DNA from 3 places in the Streptomyces sp. SudanB5_2050 genome. Region 3 is predicted to be linked to each of the others. Evidence: riboswitches for the same ligand, from Rfam matches in the RefSeq annotation. Region 3 holds a riboswitch; each other region holds the start of a gene.
The links. A riboswitch is a leader RNA that binds a small molecule or an ion and turns the genes downstream of it on or off. The one in region 3 is predicted to bind cobalamin.
Positions count from the first base shown of each region.

Region 1: linked by a shared signal. The riboswitch ahead of ACFZP7_RS26225 (energy-coupling factor ABC transporter permease) and the one ahead of ACFZP7_RS02185 (ABC transporter substrate-binding protein) in region 3 are both predicted to bind cobalamin.
Region 2: linked by a shared signal. The riboswitch ahead of ACFZP7_RS08775 (cobalamin biosynthesis protein) and the one ahead of ACFZP7_RS02185 (ABC transporter substrate-binding protein) in region 3 are both predicted to bind cobalamin.

Region 1 is NZ_OZ186760.1:5,870,233-5,879,600, forward strand. It holds gene ACFZP7_RS26195 (APC family permease) at 1-1,304, shown strand, start outside; gene ACFZP7_RS26200 (TetR/AcrR family transcriptional regulator) at 1,640-2,353, shown strand; gene ACFZP7_RS26205 (MFS transporter) at 2,902-4,515, shown strand; gene ACFZP7_RS26210 (ATP-binding cassette domain-containing protein) at 4,533-5,384, opposite strand; gene cbiQ (cobalt ECF transporter T component CbiQ) at 5,381-6,130, opposite strand; gene ACFZP7_RS26220 (energy-coupling factor ABC transporter substrate-binding protein) at 6,131-6,466, opposite strand; gene ACFZP7_RS26225 (energy-coupling factor ABC transporter permease) at 6,463-7,167, opposite strand; cobalamin riboswitch at 7,197-7,383, opposite strand; gene ACFZP7_RS26230 (potassium channel family protein) at 7,444-7,956, opposite strand; gene ACFZP7_RS26235 (chloride channel protein) at 8,055-9,368, opposite strand, start outside.
Region 2 is NZ_OZ186760.1:1,956,107-1,965,474, forward strand. It holds gene ACFZP7_RS08740 (ABC-F family ATP-binding cassette domain-containing protein) at 1-1,203, opposite strand, end outside; gene ACFZP7_RS08745 (VOC family protein) at 1,450-1,863, shown strand; gene ACFZP7_RS08750 (hypothetical protein) at 1,905-3,329, opposite strand; gene ACFZP7_RS08755 (S9 family peptidase) at 3,576-4,703, opposite strand; gene ACFZP7_RS08760 (class II aldolase/adducin family protein) at 4,818-5,513, opposite strand; gene ACFZP7_RS08765 (inorganic phosphate transporter) at 5,737-6,975, shown strand; gene ACFZP7_RS08770 (hypothetical protein) at 7,010-7,231, shown strand; cobalamin riboswitch at 7,404-7,545, shown strand; gene ACFZP7_RS08775 (cobalamin biosynthesis protein) at 7,650-8,615, shown strand; gene ACFZP7_RS08780 (cobyric acid synthase) at 8,612-9,368, shown strand, end outside.
Region 3 is NZ_OZ186760.1:574,991-584,358, reverse strand. It holds gene ACFZP7_RS02195 (ABC transporter ATP-binding protein) at 1-878, opposite strand, end outside; gene ACFZP7_RS02190 (FecCD family ABC transporter permease) at 875-1,939, opposite strand; gene ACFZP7_RS02185 (ABC transporter substrate-binding protein) at 1,936-2,970, opposite strand; cobalamin riboswitch at 3,013-3,220, opposite strand; gene ACFZP7_RS02180 (alpha/beta fold hydrolase) at 3,286-4,155, shown strand; gene ACFZP7_RS02175 (TetR family transcriptional regulator) at 4,251-4,844, shown strand; gene ACFZP7_RS02170 (SMP-30/gluconolactonase/LRE family protein) at 4,854-5,879, opposite strand; gene ACFZP7_RS02165 (flavin-containing monooxygenase) at 6,056-7,858, shown strand; gene ACFZP7_RS02160 (hypothetical protein) at 7,994-8,389, shown strand; gene ACFZP7_RS02155 (DUF4132 domain-containing protein) at 8,391-9,368, shown strand, end outside.

The DNA.
Region 1 (9,368 bases), 5.3 Mb from region 3:
AGCGCGCGCTGACCACTCCGCTGCTGTACTTCTTCATCCTCGGCGACGTCCTCGGTGCCGGCGTCTACGTCCTGGTGGGACAGGTCGCCGCCGACGCGGGGGGCGCGGTGTGGGTGCCGCTGGGCGTCGCGCTGCTCCTGGCGATGCTGACCGCCGCCTCCTATGCCGAGCTGGCCACGAAGTACCCGCGTGCGGGTGGCGCCTCCCACTACGCGACCCGCGCCTTCGGGCCGTTCGCGGGGTTCGTCGCCGGCTTCTGCATGCTGGCCGCGGGCATCGTCTCCGTGGCCGCCCTGGCCCGCGGCTTCGGCGGCGACTACCTGTCGGCGTTCGTGACCCTGCCCGTCGGGCTCGTCGCGGTCGTGTTCCTCGCCGTGCTCGCGCTGGTCAACGCGCGCGGTATCAAGGAGTCCACCCGCGCCAACGTCGTCGCCACCGTCGTCGAGGTCGGCGGCCTCCTCGTCATCGTCGCCCTCGGCGGCTGGCTGCTGCTGCGCGGGGACGGCGACGTGGGCCGGCTGGGACAGCTCGGCACCCCGGAGAAGGGGGCCGCAGCGGCCGTACTGAGCGGCTCCGTGCTGGCGTACTACTCCTTCGTCGGCTTCGAGACCTCGGTGAACGTCGCCGAGGAGACCCGCGACCCCCGCCGCTCCTACCCCCGCGCCCTCTTCGGTGCCCTGGCAACGGCCGGCGCCGTGTACGTCCTGGTGGGCCTCGCCGCGTCCGTCGCCGTCCCGACGGCCCGGCTGGCCGAGTCGAGCGGGCCGCTCCTGGAGGTCGTCGAGGAGGCCGGCGGAGTGCCGCCCCGGGTGTTCAGCGCCATCGCCCTCGTCGCCGTGGCGAACGGCGCGCTGCTCACCGGCATCATGTCCTCCCGCCTCGCCTACGGCATGGCCCGCGACGGCCTGCTGCCCGCCGCGCTGACCAGGGTCCTGCCCGGCCGTCGTACACCGTGGGTGGCGATCGCGCTCACCACCCTCCTGTCGATGCTGCTCGCGCTCACCGGCAGCGTCGCCACCCTGGCGTCCACCCTGGTCCTGCTGCTGCTCGTGGTCTTCCTCATGGTCAACACGGCCGTACTGGTCCTGCGCCGCGACCCCGGCGAGGCCGGTCACTTCCGGGCCCCCACCGTGCTGCCCGTGCTGGGCGCCGCGTCGTGCGTCGCCCTCGCCACGCAGATCGAGGCCGAGGTGTGGCTGCGCGGTCTCCTGGTGGTGGCCGTCGGGGCGGTGCTCGCCGCGCTCGCCGCCGTCCGGCGGTCCGGAGGGGCGCGGGAGGACGCCCGCGACGAGGCCGACGGGTAGGTGCCGCGACCGAGCGCGCCGCTCAGCCGGCCTGGAGCACGGGGCCCGGCGCGAGGAGGGCGTTGACCTTCACCACCTCCAGTGCCACGGAGCACAGGTGGGCACGGGAGCGGTGCGACGCCGGTCCTCATCCGCGAGCACGGCGGTGGAGCGGCCACTCTAGGGCGCCCGCCACGGCTGTCGACGTCGGATCGGTCGCGGACCCGCTGGTGCGGGAGCCCGGGTACGGCAACGGTGACGAGGGGCCGGGGCGGGCCACCTGCCCGGCCGGTGGCCCGCACACGTGCCAGAATGGACGCTCCCGCACCCCAGCCACCCCGGTCCCAGAGGTTCCCGTGACCAAGCCCGTCGCCCGTGAGCCGCAGCGGCGCAACGCCCGGTCCAACCGGGCGCGCATCCTCGCCACGGCCCGCCGGGAGCTGGGACGGAACCCGGACACCACGCTGGAGGAGCTGGCCCGGGCCGCCGGCGTCGTACGGCGGACCCTCTTCGGCCACTTCCCGGGCCGCGCGGCGCTGCTGGAGGCGCTCGCCGAGGAGGCGTCCGAGGCGCTGCGCGGCGCCATGACCGCCTGGGCCGAGCGGGGCGGGCCCGCCGAACCGGCCGAGCGGGCGCTGGCCCACTTCAACCTGCTCATGTGGCCGGTGGGCGACCGCTACCGCATGCTCCTCGCGCTGGCCCGGCACGATCTGGGCGAGGGACGGGTGGCCGAGATCCTGGCGCCGGCCCGCGCCGAGGTGGCCGCGGTCCTGGAGCGCGGGCAGCGGGACGGCGCCTTCCCCGCGCACCTGCCGCCGGCGGTGCTGAGCGCCGGGCTGGAGGCGATGACCGTCGCCCTGCTGGAGCAGGTCAACACCGGGGCCCTGGAGGACGACGGCACCCGAGCCGCCACGGCCGCGCTCATCGCGGCCGGTGTACCCGAGGCACGGGCCCGGACCGTGGTCCTGGACGTGGCGTCCACGGTGCCCCGGGAGCCCGCGGAGGCCACCGAACCCCCGGCACCCACCCCGCACGACGACCCCCACCCCGCCCACCCCGTCCAGGAGTAGTCCCCCGGCCCCCACGCCCGGCCGGTGTGCTGCCCCGGCCTCAGCGCAGGGGTGAAGCGTCCCGGACCGCGCGCTGCCGGTGGGGGAGTGCCCGGTCGGCCACGGCGCCCGGTCGACCACCGCGCCCGGTCAGGCTGCCACGTTCCGTCGGAGTGCCGCCCAGGCCACCGTGCCCGGCCTTTTCCCGTCCGGCTGCCGCGCCCTGCCGGAGCGCGTCCCCGGCGCAGTCCCCGCCGGTTGCCCCGTCCGCCACCGCGCCCGCCACCGTGTTCCGCTCACCGGCGCCCGCCACCCACCACAGCCCGCCACCCACGACCGCGCTCCGCCCGCTCGACGCACGCTCCCGCGCTCCCCGACCCGCGCTCTCCGCCCCGGGGCCCCCCTGGGCCCCCCGGCCCCCGGGGCACCCCTCGGCACCCGGCGCACCCTCCGCCCTATTTGCTCATCCCTGGGCAACAAAATACCCTGGCAGCATTCTGCACACCGATGGGCAAATAACCGGCCGAGCCGGTCACGTCCGCGCTGCCCTCGCCATCCGGGAGCCTGTTATGTCCCTCCTAGTCACCACACCCGTCGAGAAGATGACCGGTCCCTATCCACGGCGCTGGTGGGCCCTGCTGGTGCTCTGCCTGAGTCTGCTGATCGTCGTCATGGCCAACACGTCCCTGATCGTGGCGGCCCCGGACATGACGGCCGACCTGGGTCTGAGCAGCAGCGACCTGCAGTGGGTCATCGACGGCTACACCGTCCCCTACGCCGCCCTGATGCTGGTCCTCGGCGCGATCGGCGACAAGTACAGCCGTCGCGGCGCGCTGATCACCGGCCTGGTGGTCTTCGCGGGCGGCTCGGTGATGGGCAGCCTGGTGGACGAGACCGGGCTGGTCATCGCGGCCCGGGCGATCATGGGCGTCGGCGCCGCCGTGGTCATGCCGGCCACGCTGTCCCTGCTGGTCGCGGTCTTCCCGAAGGGGGAGCGGGCCCGCGCCATCACGGCCTGGACCGCCACCTCCGGCCTGGCCATCGCGGTCGGTCCGCTGGTCGCCGGCTGGCTGCTGGAGGACCACGCCTGGGGCTCCACCTTCCTGGTGAACGTCCCCATCGCCGTCGCCGCCGTCATCGGCGCGCTGGTCCTCGTCCCGCCGTCCAGGGCGGCCGGCATGGGACGGATCGACTACGTCGGCGGCCTGCTGTCCATCGTCTCCGTCGGCAGCCTCGTCTACGCCACCATCGAGGGCCCGCACTTCGGCTGGGGCGCCGGCCCGGTCGCCGCGGCCGTCGTCGCGGGCGTCGGCCTGGTGGCCTTCGTGGCCTGGGAGCTGCGCCACCCGCACCCGATGCTGGACGTCCGCCGGTTCCTGCAGCGCCCCTTCAGCGGCTCCATGCTCGCCGTGCTGTTCTTCTTCTTCGGCACCTACGGCGCCATCTACTACGCCACCCAGTTCCTCCAGTTCGTCCTCGGCTACGGCGCGCTGGAGACCGGCGTACGGCTGCTGCCGCTGGCCGGGGCCGTGTTCGTCGGCGCCGCGGTGACCGGGAAGCTCACCCCGAAGCTGGGCGTGAAGGCCATGGTGGGCTCCGGCATGCTGATCGGCACCGTCGGTGTCTTCCTGCTGGTCCTCGTCGAGAAGGACTCCACCTACGCCGACTTCCTCGCCCCGATGCTGCTGCTCGGCCTCGCCATCGGCCTCAGCGTCTCCCCGGCCACCGACACCATCATGGGCTCCTTCCCGGAGAGCGAACTGGGCGTCGGCGGCGGCGCCAACGACACCGCGCTGGAACTCGGCGGTTCCCTCGGCATCGCCGTCCTGGGCTCCCTGCTAGGCACCGCCTACCGCGACGAACTCGCCGGTCTGGTGGGCGACCGCCTCCCGGCCGCCGCCCTGGACACCGCCCAGGACTCGGTCGGCGGCGGGCTGGCCGTCGCCGAGCGGCTCGCGACCAGTCCGGAGGCCGGACCCCGGCAGGCCCAGGCCCTGGCCGACGCCGTGAACCAGGCGTTCGCCCACGGAGTGTCGGCGACCAGTCTGGTCGGCGGGATCATCATGGCCGCCGGCACCCTGATCGTCCTCGCCGTCCTCCCCGGCCGCCGTGGCGCGCGGCAGCGGCCCGAGGAGAAGCCGGCCGAGGCGCGGCACGCGGAGTACAGCGACTCCGCTCGCTGACCCCGGGCGGGTCCGCGTCACTCCGTCAGCGCGGCCAGCTCCTCGGCCGTACGCGGGCCCGCCGCCGACTCCGCCAACAGCCCCCGCGCCCGCAGCACCGACGCCGCCGCCACCCCCCACGGCAGGCGCAGCCCGGCCTGCCGCAGCAGTTCCGTGCGGGCCAGCGTCGCGGCCGCCGGGCCGGTGTGCACCCCGCCCGGGGTGAGCAGCGCGACCTCGTCCGCCCAGCGCAGGGCGAGGTCGACGTCGTGGGTGGCCATCAGCACCGTGGTGCCGGCCGCGCGGAGCCGGTCCAGGGTGGCCAGCAGCCGCTCCTGCCCGTCCGGATCGAGCCCGGCCGTCGGCTCGTCCAGGATCAGCACCCGGGGCCGCATCGCCACGGCGCCGGCGATCGCGGCCCGCTTGCGCTGCCCGTACGACAGCAGGTGGGTCGGCCGGTCGGCCAGCGCGGCGATGTCCAGCGCGGCGAGCGCCTCCCCGACCCGGGACCGGACCTCCGCGTCGGACAGGCCGAGGTTCAGCGGCCCGAAGGACACGTCCTGCGCCACCGACGCCGCGAAGAGCTGGTCGTCCGGGTCCTGCACCACCAGCTGCACGGTGGTCCGCAACCGGGTCAGCCCACCCCGGTCGTACCGCACCGGCTCCCCGCCGAGGGTCAACCGCCCGGCGTGCGGCCGGAGTCCGCCGCTGAGCAGCCGCATCAGCGTCGTCTTGCCGCTGCCGTTGCGGCCCAGCAGGGCGAGCGCGCGCCCCTCGTGCACCGCGAAGTCCAGGCCGGTCAGCACCGGAGGGTCCTCCTCGTACGCGAAGGACACACCCCGCAGGGCCACCAGGGCCGTCGATTCCGTCGACCGGTCGGGCTCGTTCACGACAGGGGTCCTTCCAGTACGAGGGTGAGGCCGGCCAGCGCCGCCAGCAGCGCGACGCTCGCCGCGGTGAACCGCACCGAGACCCGCGCCTCGGGCACCAGCACCCGCAAGGTGCCGTCGTAGCCGCGCCCGGCGAGCCCGGACTGCAGCCGCGCCGCCCGGTCGAAGGCCCGCACGAACGCCGTGGCGCCCAGCCCGCCGAGCGAACGCCAGGCCGCGGCCCGGCCGGTGTGCCCCAGCCGCGCCGCCTGGGCCTGCCGCACCCGACGCACGGAGTCGAGCAGCAGGAAACTCATGCGGTACGTCACCAGCGCCACGTCCACCACCGGCGCGGGCACCCCGGCCCGTACCAGCCGGGGCAGCAGGTCGGACATCGGCGTGGTGAACGCGAAGAGCAGCACCCCGAGGGTGGCCGCGGAGGTACGCAGCAGCAGCTCACCGGCGCGCACCGGCCCGCCCTCCGCCGCCGTCAGGAAACCGCCCAGGCCCCCGACCTGAACGAGCAGCGGCAGCGCCCCCGTCACGCAGAAGCCCAACGGCACCCGGTACGCCCGCCACAGTCCGCGCCCGGGCACACCGGCCGGTCCCAGCAGCACGGCGAGCGCCGTCACCAGCACCAGCGCCGCACCCGGCCAGGGCGGCAGCGAGATCGCCAGCACGGTCAGCCCGAACCCGAGCACGGCCTTGTCCACGGGATGCCGGCGGCGCCAGCGACTGCTGTGCGCCGCCGCGTCGATCGGCAGCACTCAGTCCCCTTCGGGGGTGTCCCGCGCGGCCGCCGCCCGCTCCTCGCCCTGCCGGCGTCCCCGGCGCAGCCCGAAGTAGTACGCCAGCACGCCCGCGCCGATCGCGGCCTGGAGCGCGAACAGCGCCGACTCGACCTCCCCGGAGGGCGGTTCGTACAGCGGCGAGAACCACGGCTCGTAGTCCGGCTCGATCTCGGTGATCGTCCGCTCCGCCTCCGCGTCGGCCCCGGCGAACGGCTCCTCCTTGTGGTCGCCGAGCCCCAGCACCAGTGGCAGCACCGCGAGCGCGGCCACGGCGAGCAGCAGCAGGGCGTTGATCTTCGCGTTGCGGCTCACCGGGCCACCGCCCGCTCCTTGGCCCCGGCGGTCCCGGACTTCGCCGGCAGCACGCCCAGCCGGGTCAGTTCGCCCTTGCTGGACTGCACCAGCAGCCGCATCACGATCACCGTGAGCAGGCCCTCGCTCACCGCGAGCGGGATCTGGGTGACGGCGAAGACCGACCCGAACTTGCCGAGCGCCCCCAGGAACCCGCTGCCCGGGTCGGGGAAGGCCAGCGCCAGCTGCACACTGGTGACGCAGTACGTGGACAGGTCGGCGACGAACGCCCCGCAGAACACGGTGACCATCAGCGGCACGTCGTAGCGGCGCAGCAGCCGGTAGGCGCCGTACCCGGCCCAGGGGCCGACGACCGCCATCGAGAAGACGTTGGCGCCGAGCGTGGTCAGTCCGCCGTGGGCGAGCAACAGCGCCTGGAAGAGCAGGGTGATGGTGCCCAGCACCGCCATGACCGGCGGCCGGAAGAGGATCGCGCCCAGACCGGTGCCGGTGGGATGCGAGCAACTGCCGGTGACGGACGGCAGTTTCAGGGCCGACAGGACGAACGTGAAGGCCCCGGAGGCGCCGAGGAGCAGCGTGCTCTCCGGGTGCTCCCTGACCTCACGGGTGAGTGACCGTACTCCGTGGACGACGAACGGCGCGGACGCGGCACCCCAGGCGATCGCGTGCGCCGGTGGCAGAAAGCCCTCGGCTATGTGCATGACTCGGCAGACCCTCTCCAGCACCTCGTGGATGGACGACGCGCCTTGGCCGGTCTCCTGGCTTACGGGTACCACCGCCCGTGCCCCGCCTTCCCGGATCGCAAGCGATCCAGTGGCTGCCCGCGAGGGCCGGAGCCGGACTTCCCGATTCACAGTGGCGAGGGCCGCACCGGCATCGCACCGGATTTCCCGTTCACCAAGGCGTGACGACGGTAGTGGTCCCGCCCGGCCGGTGACAAGCGGGCCTCCGGGCCGGCCGACGCGCCGAGCGGCCCGTCACCCGGCCCGGTCCCGGCCCCGGTCCCGGTCCGTGCGACGGACCACCATGTCGCGCATCCGCTGGGTCAGCGCGGTCGCGGCGGCGGTCAGGAACACGAAGCTGTAGGCGATCTGCAGGACGGTGATGATCCGCGCCGACTGACCCCGCGGGGTGATGTCGCCGTACCCGACGGTCGCCAGGGTGACGACGGTGAAGTACAGGGCGTCGACGCGGGTGTGCAGACCGGTGAACTCGCCCGGCTGCTTGGCGAGGGCGTAGTAGGTGGCCGAGAAGACGTGCACGGACAGGACGATCAGCAGGGACAGGACCATCCCGGGCCGGGAGTCCGGCCGGTCGACCAGCACGTGCCGGATCTGCCGGAGCAGCAGCACCGCCACCACGGTCAGGATCAGGGCGAACAACAGCCAGCTCAGCACGGGGCGTTGCGGGCCCAGGTGATCGAGGGGGAGGAGGAAATAGGCCACGACCACGCCCGCCGCGGCCCCGGCCCGCACCACCCAGGGCCGCACCGCCGGCCACCCGCCCCGCACCACCCGGGACCGCACCGCGGGCCACCCGCCCCGCACACCCCGGGGCCGCGCCGCGGGCCGCTCGGTCCGCCGCCCCCTCACCGCGCCGTCCCGGCCGGCGCCCCGCCCTCCGTGCCCGCGCCCGGCTCCCCGTCCGCCCGGGGTTCGGTCCGGCGCGCCACCTGGGCGACGATGAACGCCACCACCGACCCGGTGACGATCAACGGCATCTGGTCGTGCGCGTCGCCGCCCACCAGCAGCACCGACAGCACGGCGCTGGCCAGCGGCAGCCCCGTCACCGCGGCCGCGGCGGCGGAGATGCCGAGGGCGAGCGCCGGGGTCACGCCGAAGCCGGGCAGGCCGGAGCAGGCCAGCGCCGTCGCCGTGCCCAGCAGCACCGCCGGGAAAATCGGGCCGCCGCGCAGGCTGCCCAGCGCGATGCCCCAGGCCAGCCCCTTGCAGGCCACCAGCGCCACCAGCGCGCCCACCGACCAGGCGTGCGGATGCGCGGCGAGCTGGGCGAGCGTCGCCTGCCCGGACAGCGCCGCCTCGGCCGGGGAACGGCCGGTGATCAGGGCGTACGCGGCGATGCAGACGCCGACCGCCGCGGCGCAGACCACGGTGCGGACGGTCGTGCGCTCCCGCGTCCAGGAGACCGTGCGCCGGCCCAGCCCGCGGGCGAGGGTGACCAGCACCGCGATCAGGGCCGCCGTGGGCACGCCCCACAGGAAGTCCCCGGCGTCCGGGGCGGCGCTCGGCGGTACGTCCCGCAGGGCCAGGGCGCCGATCTTCAGCCCGGTCCACTGGCCGAAGCCGGTGAAGACCAGGGCGCCCGTCGCGCTGGCCAGCAGACAGGGCAGCAGCAGGGCGACGAGTTGGGCGCCGCCGAGACCGGCGCCCTCGATGAGCAGGACGGCCGCGACGACGGGACCGCCGAGGATGGTGGAGATCGCGGCGGTGGAGCCGGCCGTGGCGAGGACCGCGCCGGCCCTGGGGTCCGCGGCCGCGCCGGCCCGCCGCACCGCCAGCAGGGCCAGCCCGCTGCCCACGGCCATCAGCGGCGCCTCCGGTCCCAGGACCACCCCCAGGGGCAGCGTGGCCAGCGCGGCCAGGACGGCGCCGGGCAGCGCGCGGGGGCCGACGGGCGCGCCGCCCAGCCCGTTCACCGGCAGATGGCCGCCGCCGCCCGGCATCCGGGTCACGATCGGCGCCAGGATCAGGCCGGCCAGCACCAGCGCGGGCAGCGGCCACCACCAGGGCGGATCGTCGTACCCCACCGCCTCGGGCAGTGCCGTCCACACCCAGTGCTGCAGCTCGTGCTGCAGCCCGACGAAGAAGAAGCAGGCCAGCGCGATGGGCACGCCCAGCAGCACGCACAGCAGCAACAGCCGCAGATAGCCGGGGCTGAGCAG
Region 2 (9,368 bases), 1.4 Mb from region 3:
GTCGAGGGTCTCGTGCTCCTGCGCGTAGTAACCGAGCTTGAGGCCGTGGCCCTCGATCACCCGGCCGGTGTCGGGCTTCTCGACGCCGCCGAGGAGGCGGAGCAGGGTGGTCTTGCCCGCGCCGTTGAGACCGAGGATGACGACCCGGGAACCCTTGTCGATGGCCAGGTCGACGTCGGTGAAGATCTCCAGGGACCCGTACGACTTGGACAGGCCCTCGGCGGTCAGCGGGGTCTTGCCGCAGGGCGCGGGCTCCGGGAAGCGGAGCTTGGCGACCTTGTCGGACTGGCGGACCGCCTCCAGACCGGAGAGCAGTTTGTCGGCGCGGCGGGCCATGTTCTGCGCGGCGACCGTCTTGGTGGCCTTGGCGCGCATCTTGTCGGCCTGCGAGTGCAGCGCGGCGGCCTTCTTCTCGGCGTTGGCGCGCTCGCGCTTGCGGCGCTTCTCGTCGGCCTCGCGCTGCTGCTGGTAAAGCTTCCAGCCCATGTTGTAGACGTCGATCTGGGAGCGGTTGGCGTCCAGGTAGAACACCTTGTTGACGACCGTCTCGACCAGGTCGACGTCGTGGGAGATCACGATGAAGCCGCCGCGGTAGGTCTTCAGGTAGTCGCGCAGCCAGATGATCGAGTCGGCGTCGAGGTGGTTGGTCGGCTCGTCGAGCAGCAGGGTGTCCGCGTCCGAGAACAGGATCCGGGCCAGCTCGATGCGGCGGCGCTGACCGCCGGAGAGTGTGTGCAGGGGCTGGCCGAGCACCCGGTCGGGCAGGTTCAGCGCGGCGGCGATGGTGGCGGCCTCGGCCTCGGCGGCGTACCCGCCCTTGGTGAGGAACTCCGTCTCCTGCCGCTCGTACTGCTTGAGCGCCTTCTCGCGGGTGGCGCCCTTGCCGTTGGCGATCCGCTGCTCGTTGTCCCGCATCTTGCGGATCAGGACGTCCAGGCCGCGGGCGGACAGGATGCGGTCGCGGGCGAGCACGTCGAGGTCACCGGTGCGCGGGTCCTGCGGGAGGTAGCCGACCTCGCCGGAGCGGGTGACGGTGCCCGCGGCGGGCTGGCCCTCGCCGGCGAGGACCTTGGTGAGGGTGGTCTTGCCGGCGCCGTTGCGGCCGACCAGTCCGATGCGGTCGCCCTTGGCGACGCGGAAGGTGGCGCTTTCGATGAGGACGCGGGCACCGGCGCGCAGCTCGATGCCGGAGGCGGAGATCACGGTCAGACTCCTGGGCGGGTGGGTGGCGGGACGGGCGGCTGGTGGATTCCCGCCGTCTAATGCGCGAGGAGAATGGCCATGGGGCCAGTCTAACGGGACCGTGCAAGCGCTTTTCCCGGGTACGGGCGCCCGCGGTCCCTTGTTCGGGGCTCCCCTGTTCGGAAGCGCTGGTCCGGGGCGTCGTCGGTGGGCGGTGCGAGACTGGCGACAGGGCTTCCCGCACCGACTCACAAGGGAGTGATCGGCATGGCAGGCATGGACGGCGGCCGTCCCAGCGTCTACCCGACGCTGCTCTACGCGGACGCCGAGGCGGCGGTCCGCCAGCTCACCCGGGCCTTCGGCTTCAGGGAACTCGCCGTGTACGAGGGCGAGGACGGCTCGGTGGCCCACGCCGAGCTGGCCCAGGGAAACGGCGCGATCATGCTCGGTTCGAAGGGCACGGGCAGCCGCTTCGACGAGGCGATGAGGAACGCCGGGACGACGGGGGTGTACGTCGTGGTGGACGACGTCGACGCCCACCACCGCCGGGCGGTGGAGCACGGCGCGGAGATCCTGATGCCCCCGACCGACCAGGACTACGGCTCGCGGGACTACATGGCCCGCGACCTGGAGGGGAACGTCTGGAGCTTCGGTACGTACGCCCCGGAGGTCCGCGCCTGAGCACCTGAGCGAGGTCCGCCGCCCCGGCCCGGCCGGGCCCCTCAACTGCCCCCGGTGTGCACCTGGAACGCCGCTCGGCGCACGGCCTTCGCCAGCGCGGGGTCGGGGTGTGCGGCGGCGAGCGCGACCAGGACCTGCACGGTGCGCGGGTGTCCGACCGCCCGGACCTCGTCGAGGAGGGCCGGCACGGTGGGCTGCACCGCGGACTCCAGGTGCCGCACGAGCAGCGGGGCCTCGCCGTGGTCGGCGACGGCGGCGGCGGTGTCGACCCACAGCCAGGTGGCCTCCCGGCGGGTGAGGACCTCGTGGGCGTCCTCGGGGTCGGCGCCGTCGTGCTCGGCCAGCCACAGGAGCGCGTACGGGCGCAGCGTCGGCTCGTCGACGACGGCGCGGACGTCGGGCTCGGCGGGGGCGCCGACGACCCGCAGCGCGTCGAAGGCGAGGCCGCGCAGCAGGGCGTCCTCGCCGCGGGCGGCGGCGATCAGCTCGGCGACGGCGCTGCCGACGGGGCGGGCGGCGAGCCAGGCGCGGTACTCGGCACGGGCGGCGTTGGGGCGGAGCCGGGCGCAGCCGCGGAGCATGTCCTCCGCCGACTGCTCGATGTTGCCGGCGGGGCTCTGCGCGGCGACGCAGATCTGCTCCAGCTTGACCCAGACCGCCCAGCTGCCCAGCGGGGTGAGCGTGGCGTGCCCGTCGCCGCAGGTGAGCGCGCCGACGGAGGCGAGGGCGTGCAGGGCCCAGTCGAGGAGCGGGGCGAGCGGGGTGTCGGCGGTGGTGTCCGGGGCCGGGGCCGCGGCCTCGGGGGTCTGCGGGGTGCCGGGCTCCAGGCGGGGGCCGTAGGGGACCTCGCAGCGCTCGGTGCGCAGCTCGGTGACGCGCTGCTCCAGCAGGTCCAGGAGCTGCGCCACGGGCACGGGTCCGGCGGACAGCTGGAGGAACGAGAGCAACTGGGGCATCGCGGAGACGACCTCGGCGACCGCCGCGGGCTCCTGTCCGGCGGGCTCGGGGTGGGCGAGCGACCAGGCGTCGAAGAGGGCGACCCAGCCGCGCAGCACGGCGCTGTCGTCCCGGTTCCAGGCGCGCAGTCGCCAGCCGGGGCGGGCGCTGTCGCCGTGCACCTCGATCAGTCCGGCGAGGCGGGCGGTGTCCCAGTCGGCGCGGACCTCGGCCGCGGTCAGGCCCAGCTCCCGGGCGGCGCGGTCGGCGGTCGCGTCGGAGAGGGTGGCCTTGCCGTCGGCGGTCGCGCTGCCGCGGCCGAGGGCGGCGTCGGCCCAGCGGGCGACGCGGGCCGCGTCGGCCAGGCCGGCGCGCGCCATTCTGGCCAGCTCCGACCGGGCGGGCGTGCCCTCCGGGGGGCGTGGCGCGGCGCGGCGCGGACGCCGCTGGGTGATCGCTTGCGGGGCGGCGGCCAGGGGTCGCGGGCGGACGAGTCGGAGCCTGGAGTCGCGCGGGATACGGGACGTCACGGGTGCAGTCTTCCGGTTGACGGTCCGAAAACCCAAACGGAATGCGGTGAGCCCTGTCCGGGACCGGGGACACACCGGTCCAGAACCCCTTCCGGGCGGGGATCAAGCCACCCGTACAGCACTAAACGGAACCGGTACGGTGCGCGGCTGCCACCCGTTCGGCGGGGCCGCGTACGCGCCCGGTGCGGGGCGGCGGGCCGAGGGCGGGCCGCGCGGTCCGGCGGAGGCGGCGCGAGGGCTTCGGGGTCAGACCAGCGGGGTCATGAAGCGGCGCAGCGTCTCCTCGTAGTCGTCGGGGTCGGCGTTCCACATCGCGCCGTGCGGTGCGCTCCTGACCGTGTGCAGCGCGACCAGGCGCGGGTGGGTGTCGGCAAGGCGGCGGGAGAGGCGCCAGGGGGAGACCGCGTCGTCGGGGCCGTGGAAGATCAGGGTCGGGACGGCCGGGCGGTACAGGCCGGCGGTTCCCGCGTCGTGGTCGGCGTGCAGGCCGGCGCGGCCCTGGGCGGCGCGGACGGCGAGCGGCAGGAGTGCGCCCGGGGTGCGGCGGGCGGCGGCCAGGGCGCGCAGGGTGGTCTCCCAGCTGAGGACCGGGGAGTCCAGGACGAGCCCCGCGATGCGCTCGCGCACGCCGGAGAGCGCGGCGGTGCGCAGGGCCATGGTGGCGCCGGTGGACCAGCCGAGCAGGACGACCTGGCGGGCGCCGTGGTCCACGGCGTAGCGGACGGCCGCGTCGAGATCGCGCCACTCGGTCTCGCCGAAGTGGTGCAGGCCGTCCGGCGAGGGCGGGGCGCCGACGTCGCCGCGGTAGGCCAGGGCGAGCACCGGGACGCTGCGGCGGTGCAGGGGCGCGATGAGGTTGAGGGCGTGTTCGCGGGTGGCGGCCAGGCCGTGCACGGCGATGACCCAGGTCGGGCGGGAGCCGGGCAGGAACCAGGCCGGGAGGGGGCCGAGTTCGCCGGGGACCTCGACGTCGGCGAAGTCGAGGTCCAGGGCGGTGCCCGGGTTGCCGACGTAGAGGTTCGGGGTGAACCAGGCCCGGTCGCCGGCGCCGAGGGTGCCGTGGGTGACGCGTTCGAGTCGGCGTACGACGGTGTCGGCGCCGTGGTCGGCGGTGCCGAGGACCGGGCCGACGACCGCGTGGGAGCCGTCGCCGGCCAGGCCGTAGCGGCCCGGTCGCAGCGCGGCCAGGTCCCGGGTGAGGGTGATCTGTCCGGCGGCCGTGCCGTGCACGGTGAGCCTCGGCTCGGTGGGCAGGGGCCGTCCGGGCGGCGCCTTGAGCGCGGCGTCGCTGGCGAGCCGTCCGGCGGCGACGCTCGCCGCCCCTGCGGCCAGGGCTGCGGTGACGGCGGCGGCCGTCGCGGGGAGGATGCGCACGCCTTTCAGTTTCCCGGGGGGCTCCGGAGTAAGCCACCGGGACGGCGGGCGGACGGGCCCGTTCGGATCAACGGGCCCGAGGCGGGGGCGGGGGCGCGGGCCGTGCGGCGCGGGTCAGGGGCGCTGGCCGTACCCGCCCAGGCGTTCGGCCACCTCGGCCAGCTGCTCCCCGGTCAGCAGCGACGGTGACCGGCCGGGCACCGAGGAGGCCGTCAGCCACAGCCGGCACATCCACTCCAGCTGGGCGGTGCGGTCGTACGCCTGGTCGAGGCAGGCACCGTAGGTCAGGGTGCCGTGGTTCTGGAGGAGGCAGCCGGTGCGGCCGGCGAGGGCGTCGAGCACGTGGCGGGCCAGTTCCTCCGTGCCGTAGGCCGCGTAGGGGGCGACGCGCACGGGGCCGCCGAGCGCCGCGGTCATGTAGTGGACCGGGGGCAGCTCGGGGACGAGCAGCGAGACGGCCGTGGCGTGCACGGCGTGGGTGTGGACGACGGCACGGGCGTCGGTGGCCCGGTAGACGGCGAGGTGCATGGGCAGCTCGCTGGTCGGGACCAGCGTGCCGAGCACCTGCCGGCCGTCGAGGTCGACGCCGGTGACGTCCTCGGGGGCCAGACGGTCGTAGGGCACACCCGAAGGGGTGACGAGCACCGTGTCGCCGACCCGGACCGAGACGTTGCCGGAGGTGCCGACCACCAGCCCGTCCGTCACCGTCCGCCGGGCCGTGGCGACGAGCGCCTCCCAGGCCGCCCTCCGCTCCCGTTCCTCTTCCGGTTCCGCTTGCTCCGCCGCCCGTCCGGCCCGCGAATACGTCACAGTCACCGTCTCCTCCCCGCCCGCTCCGGGCCCGTTCCGACCGCCGCCGACCGGCGTCGCGGCGATCCTGCCAGGGACGTCTCCGGAGAGCATCGGAGCGCACACGGGGAGGGAGGCGGCGGCCCCGGTTCCGGTCACCGCGACGCCCTGCCCAGTTCATCTTCCGTTCACCATGGTTACCTACGTTCGTCCAGCCAATGACCTCGAACGATTGCCTGGGTAAATGGAAAGCTTCTCGCTGATCCTCGCGATTGTGGTGGTGACCGCTCTCGCGTTCGATTTCACGAACGGTTTCCACGACACCGCCAACGCGATGGCAACGACCATTTCGACCGGTGCGCTCAAGCCCAAGGTGGCGGTGGCGATGTCCGCCGTCCTCAACCTTGTCGGCGCCTTCCTCTCCGTGGAGGTCGCCAACACGATCTCCAAGGGTCTCGTGGACGAGACCGGCATCCGTCCCGAGGTCATCTTCGCCGCCCTGGTCGGCGCGATCCTCTGGAACCTGCTGACCTGGCTGGTCGGACTCCCGTCCAGCTCCTCGCACGCCCTCATGGGCGGCCTGATCGGTGCCGCGATCGCCTCGGCGGGCGTCGGCGCGGTCCACGGCGACGTGCTCGTCACCAAGGTGCTCCTCCCGGCGATCGCCGCCCCGCTGGTCGCGGGCATCGCGGCGATGCTCGGCGCGCGCCTGACGTACCGGCTCGGCCGCAAGGCCGACGGCAAGGCCGCCGCGAAGGGCTACCGCGCCGGGCAGATCGCCTCCGCCGGTCTGGTCTCGCTGGCCCACGGCACCAACGACGCCCAGAAGACGATGGGCATCATCACCCTCGCCCTGGTCGCCGGCGGCGCGCTCGCCCCCGACTCCGACCCGCCCATGTGGGTCATCCTCTCCGCGGGCATCGCCATCGCGCTCGGCACCTACCTCGGCGGCTGGCGCATCATCCGCACCATGGGCAAGGGCCTGACCGACCTCCAGCCGCAGCAGGGCTTCGCCGCCCAGACCAGCGCCGCGACGGTCATCCTGGCCTCCTCGCACCTCGGCTTCTCCCTGTCCACCACGCACTCGGTCTCCGGCGCCGTGATGGGCGCGGGCCTCGGCCGCAAGGGCGGCGTGGTCCGCTGGTCCACGGCCACCCGGATGTTCGTCGCCTGGGGCCTGACCCTGCCGGCCGCGGCCCTGGTCGCCGCGATCGCCGAGTGGGTCTGCGGTCTGGGTGACTGGGGCACCGCCCTGGTCGCGGTCTTCCTGGTCGTCTCCAGCGCCGCCATCTGGAAGATCTCCCGGCGCGAGGTCGTCGACCACACCAACGTCGTCGACGACGAGCCGGAGGCGGCCGGCGTGGTGACCCAGGCGATGGCCGCCGTGACCCCGCCCCCGGCGGGCGTGACCGGGGAGCCGGCGGCCGCCGTCGCGTCCTCGGCGTCCGAGCCCAAGGCCCCCTCGGCCACCACCACCGTCTGAACCCGCGCCCCGGGTACGAAGGAAACGAACCTCCATGAGCATCGACTGGGCAGCTCTCGGCTCCGTCTTCGGAGTCAGCCTCGTGGCCACCGTGGTCCTGGTGGGCCTGTTCACCCTCGGCATCGCCGGCCTCTCCCGCCAGGAGCGGGCCGCCGCCGAGGGCGGCTCCGCCGGCCTCGCGGTCACCGGCGCGTACGCGTGCTTCGCGGCCTGCGCGGCGGCGGTGGCGTACGGCATCTATCTGATCGTCGCCTAGCCGGCGGACCGGCGCGGCGCACGTCGTGGTGCGGGGGCGCCGGACGGACCTCGGGGTCCGTCCGGCGCCCCGCCCTTTTCGCCCACCCCGCACTACTCCCCCGCGCCCGCGCACGCCTTCCGTGTGTGGGCCTTCGCACACTCCCCCCTCGCAGGTCAACGGCAAGTTGACGGGTGTTCGCGGGGCGTGGTGGACTGCCGGAGCCAATGCGGCGGCTGGAGAGGAAGCCCGGTGTGAATCCGGCGCGGTCCCGCCACTGTGACCGGGGAGTGATCCCCGGGAGCCAGGAACTCTCACCGCCGTGCTCTTCGAACCAGGGCGCGGACACCCTGAGTGAGGACCTATCGCCATGCGCGGCTGCCGTTCCAGGCTCACCAGCGACACCCTTCGCCTTCCCCTCCCCACGGCCGGTTGAGCCGTGCGCGCCGAACGCGTCTTCGCGTACGGCGCCGCCGCCGGCCTCCTCGGTGACCTCCTCCTCGGCGACCCGCGCCGCGGACACCCGGTCGCCGCGTTCGGCCGTGCCGCCGGTGCCGTGGAACGGGTGCTGTGGCGCGACCACCGCGGGTGGGGCGCGCTGCACACCGCCGTGTGCGCCGGTGGCGCCGCCGCCCTCGGGCTGGCCGCCTCCCGTGCCGTACGCCGCTCCCCCGCCGCCTCGGTCGCGCTGACCGCCGCCGCCACCTGGTCGGTCGTCGGCGGCACCTCGCTCGCCCGTGAGGCGGGTGCCATCGGCCGTGCCCTGGAGGCCGGTGACGTGGAGGCGGCCCGTGCGCGGCTGCCGCACCTGTGCGGGCGGGACCCGCAGGCGCTGGACGCCGACGGGATCGCCCGGGCCGTCGTGGAGTCCGTCGCCGAGAACACCTCGGACGCGGTGGTGGGCGCCCTGGTGTGGGGCGCCGTGGCCGGAGTTCCGGGGCTGGCCGGCTTCCGGGCCGTGAACACCCTGGACGCGATGGTCGGCCACAGGTCGCCCCGGTACCGCCGCTACGGCTGGGCCTCGGCCCGGCTCGACGACCTCGCGGGCTGGCCGGGCGCCCGGCTGACCGCCCTCCTGGCCGTCGTGGCCGGCGGCGGCCCCCGGGGTGCCGCGCGGGCCTGGCGCGCCGACGCCGGACGGCACCCGAGCCCCAACGCCGGGCCCGTGGAGGCGTCGTTCGCGGGCGCCCTCGGGGTGCGGCTGGGCGGAACGCTCTCCTACGGCGGCCGGGTGGAGCACCGGCCGGTCCTCAACGGGGCGGCGGGACGCGCCGTCCGGGCCGGCCGCGGCGACATCGAGCGGGCCGTCCGGCTCTCCCGGCGCGTGGGCTGGCTGGCGCTGGGCGTGTGCGCGGGCACGCGGATGCTCGCGCGCGGCATCGTCAGGAAGGGACGTACGTCATGAGCGGTGGCCTCCTCGTCGCCGGCACCACCTCCGACGCCGGCAAGAGCGTCGTCACCGCCGGGATCTGCCGCTGGCTGGTGCGGCAGGGCGTGAAGGTGGCGCCGTTCAAGGCGCAGAACATGTCCCTCAACTCGTTCGTGACGCGCGAGGGCGCCGAGATCGGGCGGGCGCAGGCCATGCAGGCCCAGGCGTGCCGCGTGGAGCCGACCGCGCAGATGAACCCGGTGCTGCTGAAGCCGGGCGGTGAGCGCAGCAGCCAGGTCGTGCTGCTGGGCAAGCCGGTCGGCGAGATGAGCGCCCGCGGCTACCACGGCGGCCGGCAGCAGCAGTTGCTCGGCACCGTGCTGGACTGTCTGGCCGAGCTTCGGGGCACGTATGACGCGGTGATCTGCGAGGGGGCGGGCAGTCCGGCCGAGATCAACCTGCGCCGGACCGACATCGTGAACATGGGGATCGCCCGGGGCGCCGGGCTCCCCGTCCTCGTCGTCGGCGACATCGACCGCGGCGGCGTCTTCGCCTCCTTCTTCGGCACGGTGGCGCTGCTGGCGCCCGAGGACCAGGCGCTGGTCGCCGGGTTCCTCGTCAACAAGTTCCGGGGCGACGTGTCGCTGCTGGAGCCGGGTCTGGAGATGCTGCACGGACTCACCGGGCGGCACACGTACGGCGTCCTGCCCTTCCGGCACGGGCTCGGCATCGACGAGGAGGACGGGCTGCGCGTCTCCCTGCGGGGAACGGTGCGGGAGTCCGTCGTCG
Region 3 (9,368 bases):
CAGTTGACCGCGACCGTGCCCAGGAAGCGGATGTGCGGCCGGTCGTCGGGGCCGGGACGGGTGACCTCGGCGCGCACGCCGTAGACGTCGGCGATCAGGGACTCGGTGAGCGTGTCGCCCGGGGGACCGGCGGCGACCACCCGGCCCTGCCGGAGCACGACGACCTGGTCGCAGTACATGGCCGCCAGGTTCAGGTCGTGCAGGGCGACGACGCTGGTGACGGGCAGCTCGGCGATGAGGTTCAGCAGTTCGAGCTGGTGCTGGACGTCCAGGTGGTTGGTGGGTTCGTCCAGCAGCAGCTCGCGTGGCTCCTGGGCCAGGGCGCGGGCGATCTGCACGCGTTGGCGCTCGCCACCGGAGAGCGTGTGCCAGAACCGGTCCGCGCGATCGGTGAGACCGGTGCGCTTCAACGCCGTGCGCACGGCGTCCTCGTCGGCGTCGCCGGCGGACGCCCATGCGCGTCGGTGCGGGATGCGCCCGAGGCGTACGACGTCGAGAACGGTCAGCTCGACGAGGGTGTCGGCATGCTGCTCGACGACGGCCACGCGCCGGGCCACGGCACGGCGTCCCCAGTCGCCGAGGGGACGCCCGTCGAGGGTGACGACGCCGGACGCGGGGGCGAGGACGCCGGACAGCAGCCGCAGCAGCGTCGACTTCCCCGAGCCGTTGGGGCCGAGCAGGCCGGTCACGGAGCCGGGCCGTGGGGCGAGGCTGACGCCGTCGAGGATCAGCCGGCCGTCGAAGGCCCGGCTCACACGGTCGGCGACGAGGGTGGGCCGCCCGGTGTGCGAGGCGCCGTCGGGTGCCTGGGCCGCGGCTGCCGGTCCGGGGCGCGGCGGCCGGGCACCGTCGTCGCGCCGCGCCGTACGGGACTTCATCGCACCCTCCTCGTGCGGTACAGGACCAGGACGAACGCCGGCACCCCGACCAGCGAGGTCACCACTCCCACCGGCACCTCCTGGGGGTCGAGCACGGTACGGGCCAGGGTGTCGGCCCAGACGAGGAACACCGCGCCGGCGAGCGCGGTGACCGGCAGCAGCCGGGCGTGCCCCGGGCCGACGAGGGCGCGCGCGGCGTGCGGAAGCACCAGACCGACGAAGCCGATCGCGCCCGCCGAGCTGACCAGCGCGGCGGTCAGCAGCGCGGTGACGCACAGCAGCACCAGCCGGGTCCGGGCCACCGAGACCCCGAGCGCCGCCGCGGCGTCCTGGCCGAAGGCGAACGCGTCCAGGGTGCGGGCGTGGGCCAGGCACACCACGAGGGCGAGCGCCAGGACGGCCGTGCACAGTCCCACCTCGGTCCAACCGGCCCCGCTGAGCGAGCCGAGCAGCCAGAACAGCACGCCCCGGGTGGTCTCCGCGTCGGCCGCCGTCGTGACGACGAACGACGTCAGGGCGGAGAACAGCTGCATCGCCGCCACTCCGGAGAGCACCACGCGGTCCGTCGTCCCGCCGAGCGTATGGCTGAGGAGTAGCACCAGCGCGAACGAGCCCAGGGCACCCACGAAGGCGCCGCCGGAGACGGACAGGACACCGCCGCCGGCGCCGAGCACGATCACGGCCACCGCGCCGGTCGACGCCCCGGAGGAGACGCCCAGGACGAAGGGGTCGGCGAGCGGATTGCGCAGCAGGGACTGCATCACCGCGCCGCACACCGCGAGTCCGGCCCCGCACACCGCCGCGAGGAGGGTGCGCGGCAGCCGGAGATTCCAGACGATGCCCTCGCGGATCGGTGTGAGATCGGTCGTGGCCCAGCCCAGACGGGAGGCGACCACGGACCAGGCGTCGCCCACTCCGATGTCGGCCGGGCCGATGGTGACGGCCACGGCGACGGACACGGCGAGCACCGCCAGCCCGCTGCCGAGGCCGGCCGCGAGGCGCAGCCCACCCGCCGCGCCGCACGCCGGGCGGACCGGGGAGGACCGCAGGGGAGTGGTCATCGGTCGAGCCCGTACCGGCGCAGTGCCGTGGCCACCTTCTCCACGCCCTCCACGGTGCGGATCGTCGGATTCATGGCCTGCCCGCTGAGCAGCACGTACCGCTTCTCCCGCACGGCCGTCATGTTCCTCGTCACGGGATTCGACTCCAGGAAGGCGATCTTCTTCGCGGCGGACTCGGCGGTCTGCGACTTGCGGGTGAGGTCACCGAGGACCAGGACATCGGGGTCGCGGTCGGCCACGGTCTCCCAGTTGATCTGCGGCCATTCCCGCGTGCTGTCGTCGAAGACGTTCTCGGCGCCGAGCGCGCGGGTGACGATGCCGGGCGCGCCGCAGCAGCCCGCCATGTAGGGGGACTCCTGGTTCGCGAACCAGTACAGGACGGTGGTGTTCCCGGCGCGGATCCCGGACGTGGCCTTCGCGACCCGGCTCTTCAGCCCGGAGACCAGCTTCTCACCGCGGTCCTCCACCCCGAAGACCCGGGCGAGTTCCCGCACCTCGCGGTAGACCGTCTCCATGGTCAGCGGCGCCGTCCGCGAGCCGTCACCGTCGCCGCTGTTGTCCTTGCCCTCGCAGTCGGAGGGCGACAGGTACGTCGGCACGCCGAGCTTCTCGAACTGCTCGCGGGTGGCCACTCCGCCCTTGCCCAGGGTGGAGGCGAAGGAGGCGGCCACGAAGTCCGGCTCGCTGTCGAGGACCCGCTCGAACGACGGCTGGTCGTCGGCGAGCCGGGGGACCTTCGCGTCGGCCCCCCGCAGTCCGTCCATGACCGGGTCGGTCCAGGTGGCGGTCCCGGCCATGCGGTCGGCCAGGCCGAGGGAGAGGAGGATCTCGGTGGTGCCCTGGTTCAGGGACACGGCACGCCTCGGTGGAGCCGCGACCGTCACCTCGCGCCCGCAGTTGTCGAACGTGACGGCCCCCGCCCCGTCGGCGGCGGACTCGCCCGGCGAGCCGGTGCCGGAACCGCACGCGGTGAGCAGCAGCAGCCCGGTCAGGAGCAGAAGGGAACGGCGAGAGGGACGTGACAGGCGCACAGTGCCGGCTTTCTCAACGTCGGGACCCATACGCGGGGTCCGTGCGGACGGTCGGGTGCCAGCAGGTCTTCGGACTCGGGGTCACCCGGACGAGGCGCCTTCCCGGACCCCGGCCGTGACCGTCGTCCAGTGGCTGCTGCCCCGCCCGTCGCCCTCACCGCTGCGCGTCAGTTCCGGACTCTCACCGGATTCCCTGACCCGTGCACGCGTCGCCGCGTTCACGAGTTCGACTGGCGTCTGGAAGCTACCACGACGTACGGGGACGGTCCGGAGGTGCCCCGATGAGTTTTCGGGGCGGGACCGGTCTGCACAGGTATGAAGACCCACACACTCGAGACCGCCGGCGCGGACCTCGTCCACGACGTCCGCGGACCGCTGCCGACCACGGACGGACGTCCGCCGTTGTTCATGATCGGGCAGCCCATGGACGCCACCGGCTTCGCCGCACTCGCCGCACGCTTCCCCGAGCGGACCGTGGTCACGTACGACCCGCGCGGCCTCGGCCGCAGCACGCGCAGGGACGGGCGGGTCGACCACACGCCGCAGACCCAAGCCGCCGACGTGCACGCCGTCGTCGAGGCGCTGGGAGCCGGGCCGGTGGAGATGTTCGCCAGCAGCGGCGGAGCGGTCACCGCGCTCGCGGTCGTGGAGAGGTACCCCGAGGACGTGACCACACTGGTCGCGCACGAACCGCCGCTCATCACCCTGACACCGGACCGTTCGGCGGCCGAGCGGGCGCGGGCCGGGGTCCGGGAGACCTACGAGAAGCGGGGGTGGGGCGCCGGGATGGCCGCGTTCGTGGCCATGACCTCCTGGCGGGGCGAGTTCACCGACGCGTACTTCGCCCAGGCGGAGGCGGATCCCGCCGCGATCGGGATGCCCGTCGAGGACGACGGCTCGCGCGACGATCCGCTGCTGTCCGACCGGTCGTGGGCGGTCAGCGGCTACCGGCCGGACACCGACGCGATCGCCGCCGCGCCCACCCGCGTCGTGATCGCCGTGGGCGAGGAGACCGGCGACACGCTGACCGGACGCACCTCCGTCGCGATCGCCGAGCTGCTCGGGCAGCGGGTGACGGTGTTCCCGAGCCATCACGGCGGTTTCTGCGACGGGGAGTTCGGCTATCCCGGGAAGCCGGACGAGTTCGCGCATCGACTGCGCCAGGTCCTCGACGGAGCCTCGTGAGCCACCGCTGACCGGCGACACGGCAGCGGGGCAGGGCGATGCAGGGGGGCGGGGGCCAGGGGGGGGGCACCGTGCTCGGGCGATACGCTCTGGGGGTGACCCAGCCATCCCCGCCCGACGAGCGACGGCCCGCCAATGACGGGCCCCGGGTCGCCGCGCGCAACCGGGCCGCCCTCGTCGCCGCCGCGCGCGAGATCTACGCCGAGCACGGCCTCGACGCACCCATGTCCGCGATCGCGCGCCGGGCCGGCGTGGGACAGGGGGTTCTCTACCGGCACTTTCCCGACCGGGCGGCCGTCGCCACGGCGGTCCTGGACGAGAACGTCCGTCAGATCGAACAGGCGGCGGCGGCGCCGGACATGGACATCGCCCAGCTCCTCGGTGTCCTGACCTGGCACCAGACCGAGTCGGCGGCCTTCATCAGTCTGCTGCACGCCGACGGAGCGGCCGGTGGTTCCGCCGTCCCCGAGTACGCCGCGGGCCTGGCGGCCCGGGTCGAGCGGGCGCTGCGGGCGCGGTTGCCGGACGGCCACCGCCTGGCCACGGCGAAGGACGACCTCATGATCGCCGTCGCCATGGTCTCGGGTGCCGTCATCGGCCCCACCCGTGAGCTGCGGGAACGCCGGGCGATGGCGGCCTGGCGACTCCTCGGTGTCGAGGTGGGACCGGTGCGCCCCTTCGGCGAGTGAACAGCGCGGTCAGCCGCCGTTGGACTGACGGACGCCTTCCGCCGGCGCGTCGAAGGAGTACAGGTACCCTCCGGCCGGCCCGCTGACGGTCATGTACGCCTTGGTCCCTCCGGGCGTGATGGCCACGTTGGTCGCCGATTCGAGCCCGTCGGCGGCGCGGGCGGGGACCTCGACGGTCGCCAGGCGTTCCCCGTGGCGGTCGTACACCGCCATGGCGGGCCGGCCGTGCAGGGCCTGGTAGAGGTTGCCGTCCGCGTCGACGGCGATCGAGTCGGTCTGGGCGATGCCGCCGTCCACCCGGATGGCCGTGTGCTGTGAGGCGACACCGCCTCGGTCGTCGAGCAGCAGGTAGGACACACGGTTCTGGGTGAGTTCGCTGACCCACAGGCCGCGGTACTCGGAGTCGAACGAGATGCCGTTCGGGGCCGCCAGTCCACCCGCCAGGACGGTGGCGTTCCTCCCCTCGCGGTCGATGCGCACCACGCGCCCGACTGCTTCTCCCTCCGACATGCCGCGCGAGTCGCTGATGTACAGGTCGCCGTCCTGGTCGAAGGCGAGGTCGTCGGGGTTCATCGGGGCTCCGTCGACCCGGCCGGAGAAGAAGGTCCGCGGGTCGCTCCCGTCGGGTGCCAGGCTGACGATCTCGCCGTGGGAGAAGTCGGTGAGGTAGATGCGCCCGTCGTAGGGGCTGTACTGGGCCGAGGTGTAGGCGCCGCGATCGTCGGTGTGGAGCGGGCGCGAGGTCTTCTTCCTCACGTCGACGCGCAGCACCTTGGGCTTGCCGGCCGGAGCCGTGACGTCGACGACGACCAGTGCGCCGTTCGCGTCGAAGGTGGGGCCCTCGAGCAGGGTCATGCCCGTCTCGGGGTGCGCCTCGGTCAGCCGCATCACCTCCTGGGCGCGGATGGTCCGGCCCGCGCCGGTGGCGGCGGCGTCATGCGGGCCGCCGGCGCGGGTGTCCCCGCCGCAGCCGGTGACGGCCAGCAGGCCGATCGCGGCGAGGCCGGTGAGGGATCGGATCGGGAGTCGTCGCATGGGGGTCACTCTTCCTGTCCGAAAATTTGCGGAAGCTGTCCGCATCGCATCCGGACAGTGCTGTCCGGTTGTTGCTACGGTAGTGCACGCTGGCTCAAGTCCGCAGTACCGCCGTGCTTTTGCCGGACCGAGCGCGACTCCCTCGCACCGAACCGGAAGGACAGAGGTCCCCCCACATGACGTATCCGGATGCAACTTCCCCCGAGGCGCCGGCCGAGTTGAGGCGGCGCTACCGGGTGGAGAGGGAGCGGCGCGTACGCCCCGACGGCACTCGGCAGTACCTCGCCGCCGACGCCGAGTACGGCTACTACGCCGACGATCCGTATGCGGTGGCGACAGAAGCGCGCGAACCCCTGCGGGACGACGTGGACGTCGCCGTCGTCGGTGGGGGATTCGGCGGCATCCTGGCGGGCGCGCGGTTGCGTCAGCAGGGCGTACGGCGGGTCCGGATCGTGGAGAAGGGCGGTGACTTCGGCGGAACCTGGTACTGGAACCGGTACCCGGGCATCCACTGCGACATCGAGTCCCACGTGTATCTGCCGATGCTCGACGAGACCGGCTACGTCCCGGAGTGGAAGTACGCCCCCGGGGAGGAGATCCGCCGCCACGCGGTACGGATCGCGGAGAAGTTCGACCTCGGCGCCGACGCCCTCTTCTCGACGTCCGTGACGTCCTTGACCTGGGACGACAACGCGCGGAACTGGCTCGTGACGACCGACCGCGGCGACGAGTTCCGCGCCACGTACGTCATCACGGCGACCGGCACCCTCACCGAGCTGAAACTCCCCGGCATCCCCGGCATCGAGAACTTCCAGGGGCACACCTTCCACACGTCGCGCTGGGACTACGGCTACACCGGCGGGACCCCGGACGGAGGTCTGACCGGCCTGGCGGACAAACGCGTCGGCGTCGTCGGCACGGGCGCCACCGGCGTCCAGGTCATCCCGAAGCTCGCCGAGGACGCGGGGCACGTCTACGTCTTCCAGCGCACCCCCTCCACCGTGGACGTGCGCGCCAACCGGCGTACCACCGCGCGGGACGTGGGCGCCGATCACGACGGCTGGGCGCGCGAACGCCGCGACAACTTCCTGCGCATCGTCTCCGGCGAGACCGTGGAGCACGACCTGGTGGCGGACCGGTGGACCGAGACGGCCGGCCTGCTGGAGAAACTCCTGCCGAGCTTCCGCCGCCCCGCGGACCGGCAGGCGTACGAAGCGGCCTACGAGGTCGCGGACGCGCGGAAGATGAACGAGGTCCGCGCCCGCGTCGAGCGGATCGTCGCCGACGCGGACACCGCGGAGAAGCTCAAGCCCTGGTACCGGTACGCCTGCAAGCGCCCCACGTTCTCCGACACCTATCTGCAGACGTTCAACCGCGACAACGTCACCCTGGTCGACACCGCGGACACGCACGGCATCGAGCGGATGACCGAGCACGGTGTCGTGGTGGGCGACACCGAGTACGCACTCGACTGCCTGGTCTTCGCCACCGGCTTCTCGGTCGGAGTCTCCGGCGTCCACTCCGGGAAGCTGCCGGTCCGTGGCCGCGACGGCGTCCACTTGCTGGACGCGCTGAAGCGACGCGGGCCGCGGTCCCTGCACGGCCTCACCAGCAACGGATTCCCGAACCTGATCCAGCTGGGGGCCACCCAGAGCGCGAGCAGCGTCAACTTCACGCACGTGCTGGACGAGCACGCGGCGCACGCGGCGGCCCTCGTCGCGGCGGCCGAAGCCCGGGGCGCGGTCATCGAACCGTCCCGCGAGGCCGAGGACGCCTGGCTCGCGGTCCTGGCCGAGGGCGCGCCCGACCACGAGTGGTTCCACGCCGAGTGCACACCCGGGTACTACAACGGTGAGGGACGTGGCCGGCCGAACGCCCCGATCGCCTACCCGCACGGCGCGGCTGCCTTCCACGATCTCCTGAGGCACTGGCGCGAGACGTCCATGTCCGACGTACTCCATACCGAGCGGCCCTGTTGAGCCCGGCGCGCCCGCGCCACGGGAGCCGACGGGTACAGACACCGGGGCCCGAACCGCTTCCTCCGCGACGGCCACCCCACACCGGCGCCGGTCACGGCCGGGCCGTTGTCAGTGGTGCCCCGTAACGTCCTGGGCATGGCAACGGTGACGTTCGTCGACGAGACGACATCAGGGGACAGGGGCGCGGCCTTCGGACTGGAGATCGCGGAGGAGCGGCTCACGGCACGCGAGTTGATCCGACGGCGGGTCTTCCAGGAGGTCGCGGAGTTCAACGCGCGCACGGAGCCGCAGCTCTTCCAGGGCCTGGTGCAGCCGCAGGACACGGAGCGCGTGCTGAACGGGTACGCGCTGCGCACCCCGCGCCGCATCGATCCGGAGGCCCAGGCGGAGCGCGCCCTGGCCGCGTTCGCGGGGAACGGCTTCCTGGTGTTCGTCGGGGACCGGCAGGTCACGGACCCGGACGAGGAGATAGAGCTGCCGCTCGGCGTCGAGGTCACGTTCCTGAAGCTCGTGCCGCTGGTGGGTGGCTGACATGGATCTGCTGAGCAACCTGGAGAAGATGCGGGGCCACGCGGCCGCGGGCGAGGCCGGTCCGCTCGCCCGCGAGGCGCTGGACGTGGCGACGGCCCGGACCGTCCGGAGGGGGGACCAGTGGGCCCAGATGATCGAGTGGCTGCGCAGCCTCGATCCCGCGCTCCGCGCCGCGGTGGCGGCGGAGTCGGTCCGTCAGTACGCCGACTTCGACTCCGACGAGGGCGCGTGGGTGAAGACGGTGCGGCTGCTGCAGACCGTGGGCGCGGACCTGCCGGGTGATCCGCTCGCGGCCGAGCGGACCGCCGAGCTGGAGAAGCTCGGCACGGAGGTCTCCCTCTGGTGGGACGGCGAGGTGCAGTCGGTCGCCGAGCACGAACTGGCGGCCGGCCGACCGCTGTCGGCCCCCGTCGTGGCGTTCCTGCGCCGGTGCGCCCTGGAGGCGTACCGGCGCCCGGAGATGGCGGCCCTGGCCCAGAAGCTGACGGAGCCCGTGCTGAACGTGGGAGAGGCGTGGGCCGAGCGGGCGATGGACGAAGCCGCCGAGGGGCCTTGGCGCGCCCTGCTCGTCCACGCCGCGACCGCCACGTCGGCCAGGCCCACGGCCCAGTGGGACAAGACCGCGCTCACCCTCGTCGAACCCCTCGGCGCCGACACCGTGCGTGCGGCGGTGCTCGGCTGGCTCCCGCTCGTCGGCAGGCCCCGCACCTTCGCGTTCACCAGTGTGCGCTCCGGGCCCGACGCGAACCTCGCCTTCGACCCGTTCAACGCCAACGCCCTGCGCGGCCTCACCTGGATCCTCGCCCTGCTGCCCGCCCACCCGGACACGGCCCGCGCTCTCGGCACGCTGGTCGAGACCTCCCTGAAGAAGGTCCCCGGCCTCGGGCCGGTCAACCCCAAGGTCGCCAACGCCGCGGTCACCGCCCTCGCCCGGATCCACAGCGAGGCCGCACTCGCCGAGCTCGCCCGGCTCGCCAGC